3 regions of the Halorhodospira sp. 9622 genome follow, and region 1 is predicted to be linked to each of the others. Evidence: riboswitches for the same ligand, from Rfam matches in the RefSeq annotation. Region 1 holds a riboswitch; each other region holds the start of a gene.

Region 1 (5,335 bases):
CGAAACTGCCTGCCGGATAGATCCCGATGGTCTGGATCAACCCGGAGAGGATGTCGCGGTCGTAGATCCGGCCACTCTGATTCATCAGCTCGAGCAGGGTCTCGCGGACCGCCGTGGCAGGCCGGTAGACACGGTTGCTGATCATCGCCAGATAGGTGTCGGCGATGGTTAGGAGCCGTGCCCCGCGGCAGATTTGAGTACCGTGCAGGCCAGCCGGGTAGCCGCTGCCGTCGAGCCGTTCGTGGTGCTCGGCGACGACCCGGAGCCAGATCGGGTCCTCGACCCCGGCTGCCGACAGGCGTTCCACCGAGCGCAACGGGTGCTCTTCCAGGTCCCTGCGCTGGGCGTCGTCGAGTGGTGCACTCTGGCGATCAAGGCCATCCTGCGTCTCGAGCATACCGATGTTCGCCGAGAGGGCGGCGAGGACGATGGAACGCCGCTCGCTGTCCGGGATGTCCAACTGGCTGCCAACGACATCGCAAAGGATCGCCTGGCGGATCGGGTGGCGGATCGAGTAGGCGAACGCCTCATCGAGGTGGGCAGCCCCGATGGCCGCATCGGCGTCGCGCTCGACCAGGTCGCCGATACGGCTGGCGAGGTGGTCGAGGCGACGCAGGAAGCGGTCGTTATCCTCGCCCAGCCACTTGAAGGTCTCCTGCAGCGCGCGGGAGATCTGATAGATCAGGTCGAAGGGGTTGCGGAAAGCGGCCAAGGCGAGCTCGCGCCACCGCGAGACCCCGCCGGTCTCTTGACGCCGGGCGGCCACGTGGTAGGGCGTCCGGCCGATCTGCAGGAGCCGCTCCAGCTGCTCGCGGGAGCGCAGAATCGAGCCGCGCCGCAGCAGTAGGTGCCCGTAGGCGTCCTCGATGTCGTAGGGCACGGGCTTTCCGAGCGCCAGGTCGTCGGCTTGAACGGTGGCCCGCTTGGTGGGGATGGCCCGCTGGTTCATGGTCTCAGGCTCGTTGTCCGGCTCCGACCATTCTACCAGCCTATGCGTGGGTATACGCCCGCGGAACGAACCGGCCCTGGGCGGGGCTGTGCGAGACTCCATGGAGGAACGGTGTTTTTGGAGGCGTTGATTCTTGTCGTCATGCTGGGGGGCATGCTGCTGATCGTCGGCTACACGGTGGTCACGGGCATCTCGCCGCTGCCCTCCACACGTCTGGGGCAGGAGCTGGTGATTGCTGCGCTACCGGCCGAGCTCGAGGGAACGGTGATCGAGGCTGGCTCTGGATGGGGCGGGCTTGCCCGAGCGGTGGGGCGACGGTGCCCGCGGGCCCGGGTGATCGGGTACGAGCTCTCGCCGCTGCCGTGGTTGTTCGCCTGCCTGCTGCAGTGGATCCGGCCGGTGCCCAATGTCGAATTCCGGCGCCGCGACCTGCGCCAGGTGTCCTTCCGTGATGCCCGTGCGGTGGTTTGCTATCTGCACCTTGAGGCGATTCGCGAGCTCGAGCCGCGATGGCGCCGGGAGTTGCCCGCCGGGGCGCTGGTGGTGAGCAACACGTTCCGCATCCCGGGCTGGCAACCGTGCGCCGTGCACCGGCCGCCCGTGCGCCTGGACGCCCCGGTCTATCTCTACCGGATTCCGCGGGCCTGTCGCGCTCGTTTGGACGTGTGCGGCTAGCTCAGCGGTGGCCGTGGCGCTGTCTGATCGCCTCGATCTCGGCGCCCCGGCGCAGGAAAGCCTCCACGCACTCCCCGCACAGCTTGCCCGCCTTTGCCTCGGCGCGCAGGGTCTCGGCAGCCTCGGCGAAACCCCAAGGCCGTTTGTAGGGGCGCTCGCTGGTCAGGGCGTCGAAGACGTCGGCGACGGCCACAATGCGCCCCTCCAGCGGGATCTGCTCGCCGCGTGCACCGGTCGGATACCCGCTGCCGTCAAGGCGCTCGTGGTGGTAGGCGACGATGTTGCGCATGATGGCCGCCCGCCGGTCCTCGCTCAGCCCCAGCTCCTCGGTCATCGCCAGCACCATGGCCACGCCGCGGCTGACGTGCTCGCGCATCTGCGCGAACTCCTCGTCGGTGAGCCGGCCGGGCTTGAGCAGGATGCCGTCGGGGACGGCAATCTTGCCCACGTCATGCACCGGGGCGAACTGATAGACCATCTCGATGTATTCGTCGCCGAGACCGTGAGCTGCGGCCAGCTCGAGAGCGATCAGTCGGCTGTACTCCGCCATCCGGGCGAGGTGGCCACCGGTCTCGTCGTCCCGCGCACGGCCGAAGGCCATGGCCGTGCGCGCCGCGCCGCGCAGGGTCTGCGTGGTGCGGATGGAGGTGATGGCGAGCAAGCGGGCCAGGTCGATGTAAGGCGCCAGCCGCTCGACGACGGCCTCCGAGAAGTAGCCCGGCCGCCGGGAGTTGAGGAACAGGAAGCCGAAGAAATTCTCGTCGTGCTGCAGCGGCAGGATCATCCCGGCGCGCAACCCGCTCTCGCGGATGCTGACGGTGTGCGGTTTCGGGCTGGGGTGTTCCCGGTAGTCGTCGATGATGCGCACCTGCGGCGCCTCGGCCAGGGCGCGCAGGGTGGGGGCCTCGCCCAGCCGGGTCTCGTAGTGATCCAGGGGGCTGGGAGCATCGCCGCCGGCGCCGTAGGTCTTGAGACGGTTGGCGTCCGGTTCGTAGATGGCGACGGCGATGCGGTGGATCGCGCCGCCGGGCAGCGCTTGGTTGATATGGCAGCGCAGGCGTTCAAAGCGCTCGCTAAGGCGCAGGTGCGGTTCCTGGTCGCTCAGCGGCAGGGTATCCAGCGCGTCGGTGACTATGTCACCCGCCTGGGGGCAGGGTGAATTCGCGTCTGTGCCCATGACATCTCCGTCGGGGGGTCGGGAGGGGTCGCGGGCGTCCATACCCTTCTTTGATACGGCGCAATTGTGCCATAAAGTTCGAGGTTGTGGCCATCGGCCCGGCTGGGCGCCCGATCGGGCCGCGTTGACAGCTGCCCCGAGCCGGCCGTAGAGTCCAGCCTCCCCAGGTGACCTGGCAGTTACCATCGCTGCCGGGGCCGTTCCCCGCCGCGTGGTCCGCCCGACAGCGCCGGGGACGGTCGGGAAGTCGGTGCGCACTGCGGCCCGGGCGGGCGCAGGCAAGGCCGACGCTGTCCCCGCAACGGTAGGCGAGAGTGGGCGCTGCATCGCCACTGCATCCACGGTGTCCCTGGCACCCGGTGCGGGAAGGCGCGGCGCCCGGGGTTCGACCCCGCTCGCGAGCCCGGAGACCGGTCTGGGGGTCGCAGCCACACGGCGGGGAACCGTGCGTGGCGGTGACGGTAGCTTCAGCCGCGCCCTGTCCCAGCGCCACGGCGTGCCCGTTTCCGACCCGCTCCCCGCATGGCGTACTGGATCCAGTGACTGGAGGAGCCATGCACCGCAATCCATGCATCGCCCTCGTGGCCGGGGTCGGCCTTATCCTCGGCGGGTGTGGGGATGCCCTCGACGATGATCCGGATGGAGGGGGTGCCCGGGAAACCCGTGAGGTTGAGGATATGCTCGGCCGCAGCGTGGAGGTCCCGGAATCGGCCAAGCGGATCGCCACGGTCAATGTCGACGCCTTCCGCATGGCGCTCCACCTGGGGGTTGAGGAGCGCCTGGTGGGCATCCCGAGCGATATGTACGGCTCGCGTTTCTCCGAGGCGAAGCCCATCGAGGTCGAGGCCTTCGGGCGCCTTGACGAGGTGGCCATGGTCGGCGGCGGCCAGCCCGGTTCGGAGTTCAGTGCCGAGCGGGTGCTCGCCACGGAGCCGGATCTGTTTATCTACTGGGCCTTCAGCCGCGGTGATGACGATCAGGCGATGGCCGAACAGGCAGAACGCTACGAGCAACAGCTGGGCGTACCGGTGGTGGCGCTGAACACCCTGGGCCGGGAGCGGGCGTCGCAGGAGGCCGTCGAGGAGCAGATCGAACAGGCCTACCGGCTCCTCGGCGAAGTGTCCGGTCGCGAGGAGCGGGCCGAAGAGCTGCTCGATTTCTACCACGCCACGGTCTCCGCCGTGCAGCAGCGGGTCGCTGGCGAGCAGCCGCCTCGGGTCTATCTGGCCCACCGGCGCAATCTCTACAACCACGTCTCCTTCTACTTCCCCGTCGAGCTGCTCGGTGCCGAGATGGTCACTGCCGGCCGTGCCGGCGACGATGGCGAGGTCAGTGCCGAGGAGCTGCTGAGCTGGGATCCCCAGCATATCCTCCTCCACACACCGTCCCGAGCGAGTCGCGTGGAACGCGCCGAGGTGCTCGACGATGAGCGCTTGTCCGGTGTAGCAGCCATCGAGGCGGAGCGTATCCACCGCTTCAAGGGCACCTACATGGGCTGGGACCTGGCGACGGGGTTGATCGATCTGGTGCACATGGCTCGCGTCCTCTACCCGGAGGCCATGGCAGGCGTCGATCTCCGCGACCGCGGCGAGGAGATTCTGGAGGTCTTCTACGGCGACCCCGGTCTCTACGACCGGCTCATGGAGCTCAGCAGCCTCGAGGATGGCTGAGTTGACCGTCGGCACCCCCGTCCGGCCGGCGCCACCGCGGGGCCTCATTGACGACTACACGCGCGCGAACCGGGCCAAGACGCTGGTGCTGCTCGGCCTGGCGGCAGCCCTGGTGGCTACGGCGGGCTTTGGCTTGGCGCTGGGCCCGATGGGCATCCCGCTGAGCGAGGTGGTGCAGGCGCTGGTGGCTCGCCCGCTCGGGGCGTCGTGGGTCAGCGCGCAGACCGAGAACGTGGTCTGGAACATCCGCCTGCCGCGCCTGGCCACCGCGATGGTGGCCGGCATGGGGCTGGCGCTCGGCGGCGTCATCCTGCAGAGCCTGCTGCGCAATCCCATGGCCTCGCCGTTCACCCTGGGGATCGCCTCGGGAGCCTCGCTGGGGGCGGCGCTGGCGATCATTTTCGGCTTCTCGGCCTTCGGTGTTTACGGCATCGTCGGCAACGCCTTCCTCTTCGCCATGGCGGTGTCCCTGCTCATCCTGCTCATCGGGCAGTGGAAGGGGGCGACGCCGATGAGCCTGATCCTCGCCGGCATCGCCCTGATGTACTTCTTCGGGGCGACCACGACGCTGCTGATCTACTTCGCTGATGCCGACGCCACCCGAGAGGTCATGTTCTGGAGCGTGGGCAGCCTCAGCCGCGCCGACTGGGAGAGCTTCGTATTCATCAGTGCGGCGCTGGTGGCGACCCTGCCGGTCTTCCTCTGGAAAAGCGGCGATCTGAACCGGTTGCTGCTCGGTGACGAGACCGCCACCAGCTTGGGGATCGCGGTCGGTCCGCTGCGCATCGGCCTGATGTTCCTGGTCGCCCTGTTGGTTGCGGTCACCGTGGCGTTCACCGGCGGGATCGGCTTCCTCGGTCTGGT
Region 2 (5,335 bases), on a different contig from region 1:
GTGATGGTTGTCAGGCCTGCCGCTTTTGGCGAAGCCACGCCAGCGCCTGCTCGACGTCGATGGCCACCTCCGCCTCCGGCGGGTCCGGCGGGCGCTCGACGATCACGATGCGGACTCCGCAGTCCCGGGCCGCATCGAGTTTGCTGCGGGTGGCGGCCCCGCCGGCGTTCTTGGTGACCAGGGTGTCGATGCCGTGCTCGCGGAGCAGGTGGCACTCGTCGGCGTAGTGGAACGGCCCGCGCTGGAAGAGGATCCGGGCTCCGGGCGGCACCCGCTCCGGCGGCTCCAGGCAGCGGATCCAGTAGTGGTGGTGGGGCGCGGCGCAGAAGGCCGGGACCTCCTGATTGCCGATGGTCAGCAGCACCCGGCCCGGCTGCGGACCCAGCGCTTGGGCGGCGGCGGCCATATCGGCCACCCGGTGCCACTGCTCGTCCGGCCCCGGTTGCCACGCTGGTCGACGCACTGCCAGCAGGGTTGTCCCCGTTTGCCGGGCGGCCGCCGCCGCGTTGGCCGATATGCCGGCGGCGAAGGGGTGGGTGGCATCGACCAGGCAGTGCACACCGTGCTGGCGCAGGTACCCGGCCAGTCCGGCAACGCCCCCGAATCCGCCGCGACGGACCGGCAAGCGGGGCAGGCGGGGGCGGCGAGTCACCCCGGCCACCGAATAGACCGCGGCGATCCCGGGCTCCTGCTCCAGCGCCTGGCCCAGTGCCAGCGCCTCGCCGGTACCGCCAAGGAGCAGGACACGCAGCGGCTCAGGCGCCATGGCGGGCCGGGGCAGTGGTCTGTGCCAGTCGGTGGCGGTGCATCACGTCTCCTTTGGACGTCGGGGTGCGGCGGTTTGACGGCGGGGCCCAGGCTGCCTAGAGTACCAAGCTCCTCAGGTGCCCCGCGCGAGCAGCGGCGGGGTGAAACGGGAAGACCGGTTCAGCCGCACCTAGCGGCGAGTCCGGCGCTGCCCCCGCAACGGTAGGTGGGGGGCGGATCACAAAGCCACTGCAAGGCGCCGTCGTTCGGCGGCGGGCCCTGCGGGAAGGCGATTCGCCCGGGGTCACCGACCCCACCCACGAGCCCGGAGACCGGCCTGAGGGAACCCAGGTGCCGCGGGAGGCGGCAGACCGGGGCAGGCCTCCGTTTGCCGGGCGCAAGCGCGATCCCTCCCCCCATTTCTGTCCTCCTCCCTGCGGTGGAACCGAACCGACGCGCGTGCGGGTGGCGCGCGGAAGGGAGGAAAATATGTCCAGCAACACCACCAGCCGGGTCGCCGCGGGCGTGGCGGCCGGCCTGATCGTGAGCAGCGTCCCGGCCATGGCCGATACCGACGGCGAGTCGGCGCAACTTGCCCCCCTCGTGGTCACGCCAACCCGAATGACCCAGACCGTCGACGAATCCCTGTCCTCCGTCTCCGTGATTGACCGCGACGAGATCGACCGCCAGCAGCCGCGGCAGGTCTCGGACCTGCTGCAGGGGCGGGCGGGGACGAGCCTGACGACGAACGGTCCCTTCGGGAAAAACACCAGTCTTTTCATGCGCGGCACCAACCCGGACCACACCCTGCTGCTGGTCGATGGGGTGCCGATGAATTCGGCAACACTTGGCGGGGCAGCGTGGCAGTATCTGCCCCCGGCCGAGATCGACCGCATCGAGGTGGTGCGTGGGCCGAGAACCAGTGTCTACGGCGCCGATGCCATCGGCGGCGTGGTGCAGATCTTCACCCGCGAGGGGGAGGAGGGGCCGCCGCGCTTCCGCGCCTTCGGCGGCGCCGGCTCATTCAATACCCATGAATTCGGCGTGGGCGTCTCCGGCGGGACCGCGGCGAGCCGCTACGCGCTCTCGGCCAGCCACTACGAGACGGACGGAATCAACGTTCTCGACGAAACGGGGGATGAAGACCCGGACGGCTTTGAAAATACCAGCTTCAGCGGCCGTTTCAGCCATCGGTTGAACGGTGGTGCTGAACTCTTCGCGACGGGCATGCGCTCGCAAGGCGAGACCGAATTCGATGCGAACGATGGTGAAGAGGACTGGACAGACCACGTCTTCCAGGCTCTCCGTGGCGGTGTCCGCGGGGACCTAACCGACCGATGGTTTAGCGAGCTGGCGGTCTCCCAGGCGAAGGACGAGCAGGATACCTTCGACAGTAGTGGCGGTGAGTACTGGTATTACACCGAGCGCCATGAGGTGAGTTGGCGGAACGAGCTGTATTGGGGCGCCGGGCACGTCTGGGCCTTCGGCGGGGACTGGCGAGATGAGGAAGTCGACACCGCCGAAGATTATGACGAGACCAGTCGCTACAACGCCGGCGCCTATACCCAGCTGGAGCTGGACTTGAGCCGCCATGATCTCGGCAGTAGTCTGCGCTACGACGACAACGAGGCCTACGGCGACAACGTGACCGGTCAGGTCGCCTGGGGGGTCGATGTGACGGATCGACTCCGGCTCCGTTCGAGTTATGGGACAGCCTTCAAGGCGCCGACGTTTAACGATCTCTATTTCCCGGGTTTTGGCAATCCGGATCTGGAGCCGGAGACCTCGGAGTCCTTTGAAATCGGGGCTCGCCAGGCAGGCCGATACTCTTACTGGGATCTCGCCGTTTTTCAGACTGATATCGACGATCTGATCTCGGGGTGGCCTCCTGTCAACGTCAATGAGGCCCGCATCCGCGGCGCCGAGCTGGAGGCGGGTGCCCACTGGCAGGAATGGCAGATCTCCGGCGCCTTCACCTACCTCGATCACGAAGACCGGGAGACGGGTGACGAGCTTGCCCGGCGCCCCAACGAGTCACTCCGCCTGGACTTGGATCGACAGCTTGGCGACTTCTCAGTTGGCGCGACCGGCATTGCACGTGGCCGGAGTTTTGATCGTGGGGAAAGGGTCTCCGGCTACGGCCTCCTGAACCTGCGCACCAGCTACGCCATCACCCCGGAGTGGACCCTGCGCGGGACGCTGGAAAACGCCCTGGACAAGGACTACGAGACCGCGGATGGCTACAACCAACCGGGCCGGGCGGTCTTCGTCTCTCTGCACTTCAATCAGCACTAACCGGGGCGTGTCGATAGAGGGAATGCATCGACGCAGACCCCGATTCGCGGCGCACCCGCACGGGGCGTAGGGTGCCGCAGGGCACCGGGCGCGTTACTGTGCGGGTGCCCCGCCCCGCTAGAGGAGTAGGAAGGAAACCATGGGAAACCGACTTTCCAAGATCGCCACCTGCACCGGTGATGAGGGCCGCACGGGCCTCGGTGACGGGTCGCGGGTGGACAAGGACAGCCACCGCGTCGAGGCCTTCGGCGAGGTGGATGAGCTCAACAGCTTCCTGGGGCGCCTGCTGGCCCACGAGCTGCCCGAGGACGTGGCCCCGGTGCTGGCACAGGTCCAGCACGAGCTCTTCGACCTGGGCGCCGAGCTGGCCGTGCCCGGCCACAAGGCGTTCCCCGAGGGGGCCGTGGATCGCCTGGATGCGGCGCTGTCCTACTTCAATGACTCGCTGCCGTATCTCAAGGAGTTCATCCTCCCCGGTGGCGGCCGGGCCACGGCGGATTGCCACGTCGCCCGGGCGGTTTGCCGGCGTGCGGAACGCAAGGTCGTGGCCCTGAGCCACCACGAGGCGGTGCGGCCCGAGTCCATGGCCTACCTCAACCGCCTCTCCGACCTGCTCTTCGTCGTCGCCCGGGTCCTCTCCCGCTACGAGAACGGCGGCGAGGTGCTCTGGCGCCCGGCCGGTCAGCGGGCGGCGGATGAGAGCGCGTAAAGTGTCGATGGTGGGCGCGACGGTAGGGTGGACACACGTGATGGCAGCAGGGTGCGTGGTGCGCCGGCTGGCGGTGCGGCTCTGCCGGCTGAAGAGCGTCGGGCAGGCGTGGCGGCACTGGTACACTGGCGATGACTGTGTATCCCGAGGTTCCAGCCATGGCCGATCCGCAGCCAACCGGGATGACCGCCGAGGCGTACCTTGCCTGGGAGGCGGAGCAGCCCCTCAAGCACGAGTTTGTGGCGGGAGAGATCTTCGCCGTGGGTGGGGCTTCGGACCGGCACGTGACCGTGACGCTCAATGTGGCCAGCGCGCTGCGCCAGCAGCTGCGCGGGGGGCCATGCCGTACGTTCATGGCCGACATGAGGGTCCGGGTGGAGGCGGCCGACGCCTTCTTCTATCCGGATGTGCTGGTCACCTGCGATCCGACCGATCATCAGCGCTCCGAACACAAGGAGGCGCCGTGCCTCGTGGTGGAGGTGCTGTCCCCCTCCACGGCGGCCTACGACCGGGGCGCCAAGTTTGCCGCCTACCGCAAGCTCCCCTCGCTGCGGGAGTATCTGCTCATCGACCCGGAGATCGGGAGCCTGGAACTCTACCGCTCGGACGGTCAGGGCCACTGGGTGTTGTACCCGCACGAGGCTCACGAGGAAGTGGTGCTGGCCAGCCTGGAAGCGCGACTCGTCGGGGCCGAGGTCTTCGAGGACGCCCCGCCGGGGCCCGAGCCGCGCTAGGGGGCATCGCAGCCGGGTTCCTGGTGTCGCTGGCGGCGTGGGCGCCGGTGCACGCCGGCGAGCGCTGTGTGGAGGACGACGCTGGCCACGAGGTCTGCCTGGAGGCCCCGGCGCAGCGGATTGTGGCGCTGTCGCCTGGGGCGACGGAGCTGCTCTTCGCCGCCGGCGCCGGCGATCATGTGGTGGCTGCGGTCAGCCACGCCGACTACCCGGAGGAGGCCGCCGATCTGCCTCGGGTGGGCAGCTACGACCGGCTCGATATGGAGTCGATCCTCGCCCATGAGCCGGATCTGGTCATCGGCTGGACCAGCGGCAACTCCAGCAGCCAGCTCGAACGCATCGAGTCGCTGGGCGTGCCGCTCTACCGCAGCGATCCCCGGCAGCTTGAGGAGATCGCCACCTCCCTGGAACGGCTCGGGGCCCTGGCCGGCAGCGAGGAGACCGCGGAGGCCGAGGCGGCCCGTTTCCGTGACGCGGTGACGGAACTCGAGGCCGAGTACGCCGGCCGCGACCCGGTGCGCGTCTTTTACCAGATCTGGCCGGACCCGGTGATGACCATCAACGACGAGCAGATCATCAGTGAGTCGATCCGCATCTGCGGCGGCGAGAACGTCTTCGGCGATCTCGGCAGCCTGACCCCGCGGCTGGATACCGAGTCCGTCCTCGAGGCCGACCCGGAGGCGATTGTCGCCGGCGGGATGGGCGAGGCCGACGACGCCTGGCTGGACGAGTGGCGGCGCTACGACGTCCTGGAGGCCACCGCCAGGGACAACCTCTTCTTCGTCCAGCCCTCGACGATCCAGCGCCCGACGCCGCGCATCCTCGAGGGGACGCGGGCGCTGTGTGACAA
Region 3 (5,335 bases), on a different contig from region 1:
GTGCCGGTGGAGCGGATCCGGCGCATCCGCCGCCTGCGCGAGTTCGACGACCTGCTCACCGCGCCGCTGCACGGCTTTCGCGATAGCGCCGACTACTACCGGCGGGCCGGCTGCCGGCAGCGTCTCGGCGCCATCCGCCAGCCCACCCGGATCCTCCACGCGGCGGACGACCCCTTCGTACCATCGGAGACCATCCCGCAGGCCGACGAACTCGGCCCCGGGGTGTCTATGGAGCTGCAGCGCCACGGCGGGCACGTCGGCTTCGTCCACGGCACCCGGCCCGGCTACTGGCTGGACGGGCGGATCGCCGGGCTCATCGAGACCGCGCTCGGCAACCCGCCCTCTACCGGCTAGACCGGCGCCGGGCTCAGAAGCGCAGCGTCCCGGTCACCCGCACGTCCCGGCCCGGCTCATCGCGGATCTGCCACTCGTCGTTCTCCTCCACCGCCAGCGAGGTGTGCTCCGCATACTGCTCATCGAAGAGGTTGTGCACCGCCAGCGCCAGGGTCAGGCGGTCGTCGGCCCACGGCTGCCACTCGGCCTGTACGTCGTGGAGGTGGTAGCCGTCGCGCTCCGGCTCGTCGTCGGGCACGTCGGTGTGATCACCCACCCAGGTGAGCGTGTAGCCCAGGGTCAGGGTCTCGTGGGCCGCCCAGCGCTGATCGAAGACCAGGCGGTCACCGCCGCCCCCACCCAGGCGCCGGATCACCCCCACCGGGTCACCGTCGTCGTCGACGGCCTCGGCGCTGAGGAACGAAAGCCGGGCGTCGTAGGGGCCCACGCCCCAGGCGGCGCGCAGTTCGTAGCCACGCAGGCGGACCGGATCGGGGCGGTTGCGGATCTCGCCGACGAGCGGCTCGGAACGCCCGCTAGGGAAAGCCGGGTCACCGAAACTAAACGGGCTACCCCAGTCATCATTGCGCTCGATGCTGTTCTTGATGCGCGTCTCGAAAAGCGTCGCCTCAAAGTCGAAGCGGTCGCGGGCCGTGATCCAATCCCGCCCCTGGTAGCGCAGGCCGCCCTCCGTGCGGCGCGACTCCTCGGCCTCGAACGGCTCGCCGTCGTTGAGGTTGGTCTCTTCATCGTCGATGTAGGCCAGCCAGCCGATGGGCAGCACGCCGGCACCGCTGACCGCTTCGCCGTAGCCGGCGAACGCACTCCAGCCGGCGCTCATCTCCAGCTCGGCGCTGAGATTGGGCGAGACGGCGTCACCGTCCAGGTCCTGCTCCACCAGGTCCGTGTTGTAGTCGTCGAAGCGCAGCCCCGCCGAGAGGCGCAGCCGCTCCCAACGCATCCGGTTCTGCAGGAAGGCGCCGAAGTTGCGCGAGCGGTGGCTGAGCCGCGGACCGTCGGTCTGGCCGATGCGCCCATCCTCGGTGTAGTAGTCGAAACCGGCGGTGAGCCGGTGACGGGTCGGCCCGGCGTCCAGGGTGAAGGTGTTGCGCACGTCGCCACCGTGCTCCACGGCCCGGGTGGCGGTGCTGCGGTCCTGGCGCTCGAGGCGGTTGTCGTTGCGGTAGACACGGGCCTGCCAGTCCACGTGGGGGTCGGCCGGGCGGTAGCGGTGCTCTGCCGTCCAGGTCTCGCGCCGCTGCTCCTGGCCCACCGGATCCTGCCGGGTGGTCTCGCGCGGGTCGCCGAAGTCACTGCCCCAGGAGCCGTAGTGGTGGTCCCCCTCGAAGGTGTTGCGCTGCACGCCGAAGCGCAGCTGGTGCCCGCTGGCCGGAACCCGGCTGATGCGGGCCAGGTAGTCGCGGTCGCGGCCGCCGGAGTACGGCATGCTCCCGCCGCCGCCAACGCGGTAGTCATCCCGGTTGACCGCACCGATGTGGGCCAGGACGCCCCAGTCGCCGCCCAGCCGGCCGAAGGCGGTGGCCGAGCCGCGCTCGGCCTCGTCGGCGCTGGCGTAGCCAGCGCGCAGGCGGGCCCCGATCTCCTCGTCGGGGTCGAGCAGGTCCTGGGCATCCACGGTCTCAAAGCGAACCGACCCCCCCAGGGCACCGGGGCCCTGGTCCGCCGCCGGACGCGGGTCGAGATCGGCCGACCGCAGCAGGTCCGGGTCGAGGCCGGTCAGGCCACCGCGGTGCTGGTGAAGATTGCGCCCCTGGCGGGCGCCGTCGACGCTGACGTTGAGGTTGCTCGACTCGACACCGCGCAGGTAGAGGCGCTGGGCGTTGCGGCTGCCGCCACCGACCCCGGCCGAGGCCTCGCCGCGGAAGATCTCGGCGCTGCTGGAGGCCTGGCGGCGCTGCAGGGCTTCGCTGTCCGCGCCGCGTCCCAGGGGATCGCCGCCGGCCTCGATGCGCACCGGCGACAGATCGGTGGAGGAAGCGATCGGTTGGTCATCGTCCGCGGCGTGGGCCGGGACCGACACCGCCGTGGCCAGCAAGGCACCGAGCAGGCGCCCGGGTTTTCGATCGTTCGGATTCATGTTCAGCGCTCCTCGTCTTGCGACGGGCGCTGGCGACTCAAACTGGGGGAGCGACGACGGCTGCAGCGCCGCCGCCGGACGGATGGGATCACCGGCAAGCTCACCCCCAGGCGCGCCGCCCGCACGCCGTTTCGTGGGTTGCTGTGGGCCGGTCTCCGGGCTCGTGGGGGGACGCTGGATGCGTCGTTGCGGATCGCCTTCCCGCGAGGGCCGCCGGGTGACGGCTGTCTCGCAGTGGCCTGTGATCCGCAGGCCCCACCTACCGTTGCGGGGGCAGCGCCGGCTTCACTGCTGGGTGCAGCTGGACCGGACTTCCCGTTTAACCCCAGGCGATCCTGTTGCGCCTGCGGGCACCCACATCGAAGTCGCGGAGTTTAGGCAGGCTGATCGGCCGGTTGCAAATCGACGAGCCGGACAGTTCGTCGCAGGGGGCGCGATCCCCGTGCCCACCCCCCGGGGGATGCACCGACGGAACGCGCACCTAGCCCGCCGGCCGCCCCGGCACGCCGAGCGCCTCCAGCCAGGCGGGTTCCAGGGCCTGCTCCAGGGTGTCGGCAAGGCGATCCAGCTCCGCCTCGATGCGCGCCTGCTCGTCGCCACCCTCGCCCTCCAGGGCGAACCACTCCACCAGCAGGGCGCGGCGGAACGGCCCGCTGTCGAAGAGCCGGTGGAGGTAGCTGCCGAGCACGCGGCCGTCGTCGGAGCGCGCCACGAAGGGGAAGAGGCCCTCTTGGGCGCCGGTGACACCGTGGTGGATCTCGTAGCCGGTGACGGTCACCGGCGCCGGCCACTCGGCGTGGCCGTGCACCTCGGCCAGCTGCTTGGTCGCCGCCAGGCGGGTGCGCACCGGCAGCAGGCCTAGGCCCGGGGCGCTGCCGCCGCCCTCGACCCCTTCCGGGTCCTCGATGTGCTCGCCGAGCATCTGCAGGCCGCCACACAGGCCGACCACCCGACCTCCATACCGACAGTGGCGCAGCAGCGCCTCGGCCACGCCGGATTCACGCAGCCAGGCCAGATCCGAGAAGACATGCTTGGAGCCGGGCAGGACGACCAGGTCCGCCCCGTCGAGATCCCGCGGCTGCCGGGCGAAGCGGACGTGGACCCCCGACTCCGCATCCAGGGCGTCGAGATCGTCGTGGTTGCTCATCCGCGGATAGGCCACCGCCACCACCTGCAGGGCGCCGCCGGAGCCGCGCGGCCCAGCCATCCGGTAGGGGGCGTCCTCCTCGGGCAGGTGCAGATCGGGCACCGCCGGGACCACGCCGATCACCGGCACGCCCCCGCGCTCGGCGAGCTGCGCCGGCGCCTCGCCGAGCAGCTCGGGGCTACCGCGGAAGCGGTTGATGATCAGTGCCTCGACCCGGCGCCGGTCGGCCACATCAAGCCACTCCAGGGTGCCGAGCAGGGAGGCGAAGACGCCGCCGCGGTCGATATCGCCCACCAGCCAGACCGGGACGTCGGCGGCCTCGGCAAAGCCCATGTTGGCGATGTCCCCCTGGCGGAGGTTGGGCTCCGCCGGCGAGCCGGCCCCCTCGACCAGGACCACGTCGTAGGCGCCGCGCAGACGCTCGAAGGACTCGAGCACCGGCGGCAGCAACGGCTGGCGGGCCTCGCGGAAGGCGCGCGCCTCGAGCCGCCCGGTGACCTGGCCCTGGAGCACCACCTGGGCGGTGCGCTCGGCCTCGGGCTTGAGCAGCACCGGGTTCATGTCGGTGTGCGCCGGCACCCCGGCGGCCAGGGCCTGGAGCCACTGGCCGCGGCCGATCTCGCCGCCGTCGCGGGTGACCGCCGCGTTGTTGCTCATGTTCTGCGGCTTGAACGGCGCCACGCGGACCCCGTGGCGGGCGAGCAGGCGGCAGAGACCGGCGACCAGCGCCGTCTTGCCGGCGCCGGAGCAGGTGCCCTGGAGCATGAGGGTGCGGGCGCTCACCACTCGATCCCCGGCTGGGCGCGCACCCCGGCCTCGAAGGCGTGTCGCACGGCGCCTACCTCGCTGACCGTATCCGCGGCGTCGATCAGCGGCTGCGGCGCGTGACGGCCGGTGACCACCACGTGCTGTTCGTAGGGCCGCCGGGACAGATCATCCAGGACCTCGCCCAGTTCCAGGTACTCGTAGCGCAGGACGATGCACAGCTCATCGAGCACCACCAGCGACGGCCCCTCCTCACACAGCCAGCCCCGGGCGGCGCGCCAGGCCTCGCGGGCCGCCGCCACATCCCGCTCGCGGTCGGCGGTCTCCCAGGTGAAGCCCTCGCCCATCACCTGCCAGTCGACCCCAGGCTGGTCACGGAAGAAGGCCTCCTCGCCGGTGGCCCGGCCGCCCTTGATGAACTGCATCACCCCGGCGCTGCGGCCGTGGCCCAGGGTCCGCGCCACCATGCCCAGCGCCGACGAACTCTTGCCCTTGCCCGGGCCGGTGAGCACCAGTAGCACACCGCGATCCTGCTGCGCGCGGGACCGGCGCTCCTCCATGACCGCCCTCTTGCGCTCCATGCGCGCCGCGTGCCGCTGCGGGTCCTTCGCGTCTTCACGCATCGCTTCGCACACCTCGTTGCTCGGGAGAAACCGCTCCCCGGGGAAGCGGCGATGAGTAGCCTACCGGCTCAGGAGCCCGGCGACGACCTCGGGCGCCGAGGGAAAATACGCGTGGAAGTAGGTCGCGGTCAGGCTGCCGACCCGGTAGACGCCCTCGGCCGGGCTGCCGCTGCGCCGCACGGTTTGCTCCGTGGGCTCCAGGGCCGTCTCCAGCCGCGAGTGGTGGAAGGTGTGGCCGCGCAGCTCGCCCTCCGGGCGGGACAGGCTCTGCAGGCCGATGCCCGTCAGCCGCCCGGCCATCTCGGCACGCCCCGCGAGGAGGCCGAGCATCGGGTGCTCGCTGCCGTCGCCATCGACCAGCGACTCGGC

What was found. Region 1 has a riboswitch for cobalamin ahead of LRG07_RS09770 (ABC transporter substrate-binding protein). Riboswitches for the same ligand answer to the same signal wherever they lie in the genome.
Region 2: another riboswitch for cobalamin. It lies ahead of LRG07_RS04240 (TonB-dependent receptor domain-containing protein); the one in region 1 lies ahead of LRG07_RS09770 (ABC transporter substrate-binding protein).
Region 3: another riboswitch for cobalamin. It lies ahead of LRG07_RS04340 (TonB-dependent receptor plug domain-containing protein); the one in region 1 lies ahead of LRG07_RS09770 (ABC transporter substrate-binding protein).

Annotation. Positions count from the first base shown of each region.
Region 1 is NZ_JAJNRE010000016.1:33,885-39,219, reverse strand. It holds gene LRG07_RS09785 (HD-GYP domain-containing protein) at 1-949, opposite strand, end outside; gene LRG07_RS09780 (trans-aconitate 2-methyltransferase) at 1,067-1,624, shown strand; gene LRG07_RS09775 (HD-GYP domain-containing protein) at 1,626-2,801, opposite strand; cobalamin riboswitch at 3,041-3,214, shown strand; gene LRG07_RS09770 (ABC transporter substrate-binding protein) at 3,356-4,471, shown strand; gene LRG07_RS09765 (iron ABC transporter permease) at 4,464-5,335, shown strand, end outside.
Region 2 is NZ_JAJNRE010000005.1:50,545-55,879, forward strand. It holds gene LRG07_RS04235 (cobalt-precorrin-6A reductase) at 11-766, opposite strand; cobalamin riboswitch at 866-1,103, shown strand; gene LRG07_RS04240 (TonB-dependent receptor domain-containing protein) at 1,237-3,042, shown strand; gene LRG07_RS04245 (cob(I)yrinic acid a,c-diamide adenosyltransferase) at 3,182-3,751, shown strand; gene LRG07_RS04250 (Uma2 family endonuclease) at 3,910-4,485, shown strand; gene LRG07_RS04255 (cobalamin-binding protein) at 4,509-5,335, shown strand, end outside.
Region 3 is NZ_JAJNRE010000005.1:69,387-74,721, reverse strand. It holds gene LRG07_RS04345 (hydrolase) at 1-354, shown strand, start outside; gene LRG07_RS04340 (TonB-dependent receptor plug domain-containing protein) at 368-2,431, opposite strand; cobalamin riboswitch at 2,560-2,804, opposite strand; gene LRG07_RS04335 (cobyric acid synthase) at 2,913-4,361, opposite strand; gene cobO (cob(I)yrinic acid a,c-diamide adenosyltransferase) at 4,358-4,966, opposite strand; gene LRG07_RS04325 (cobyrinate a,c-diamide synthase) at 5,027-5,335, opposite strand, start outside.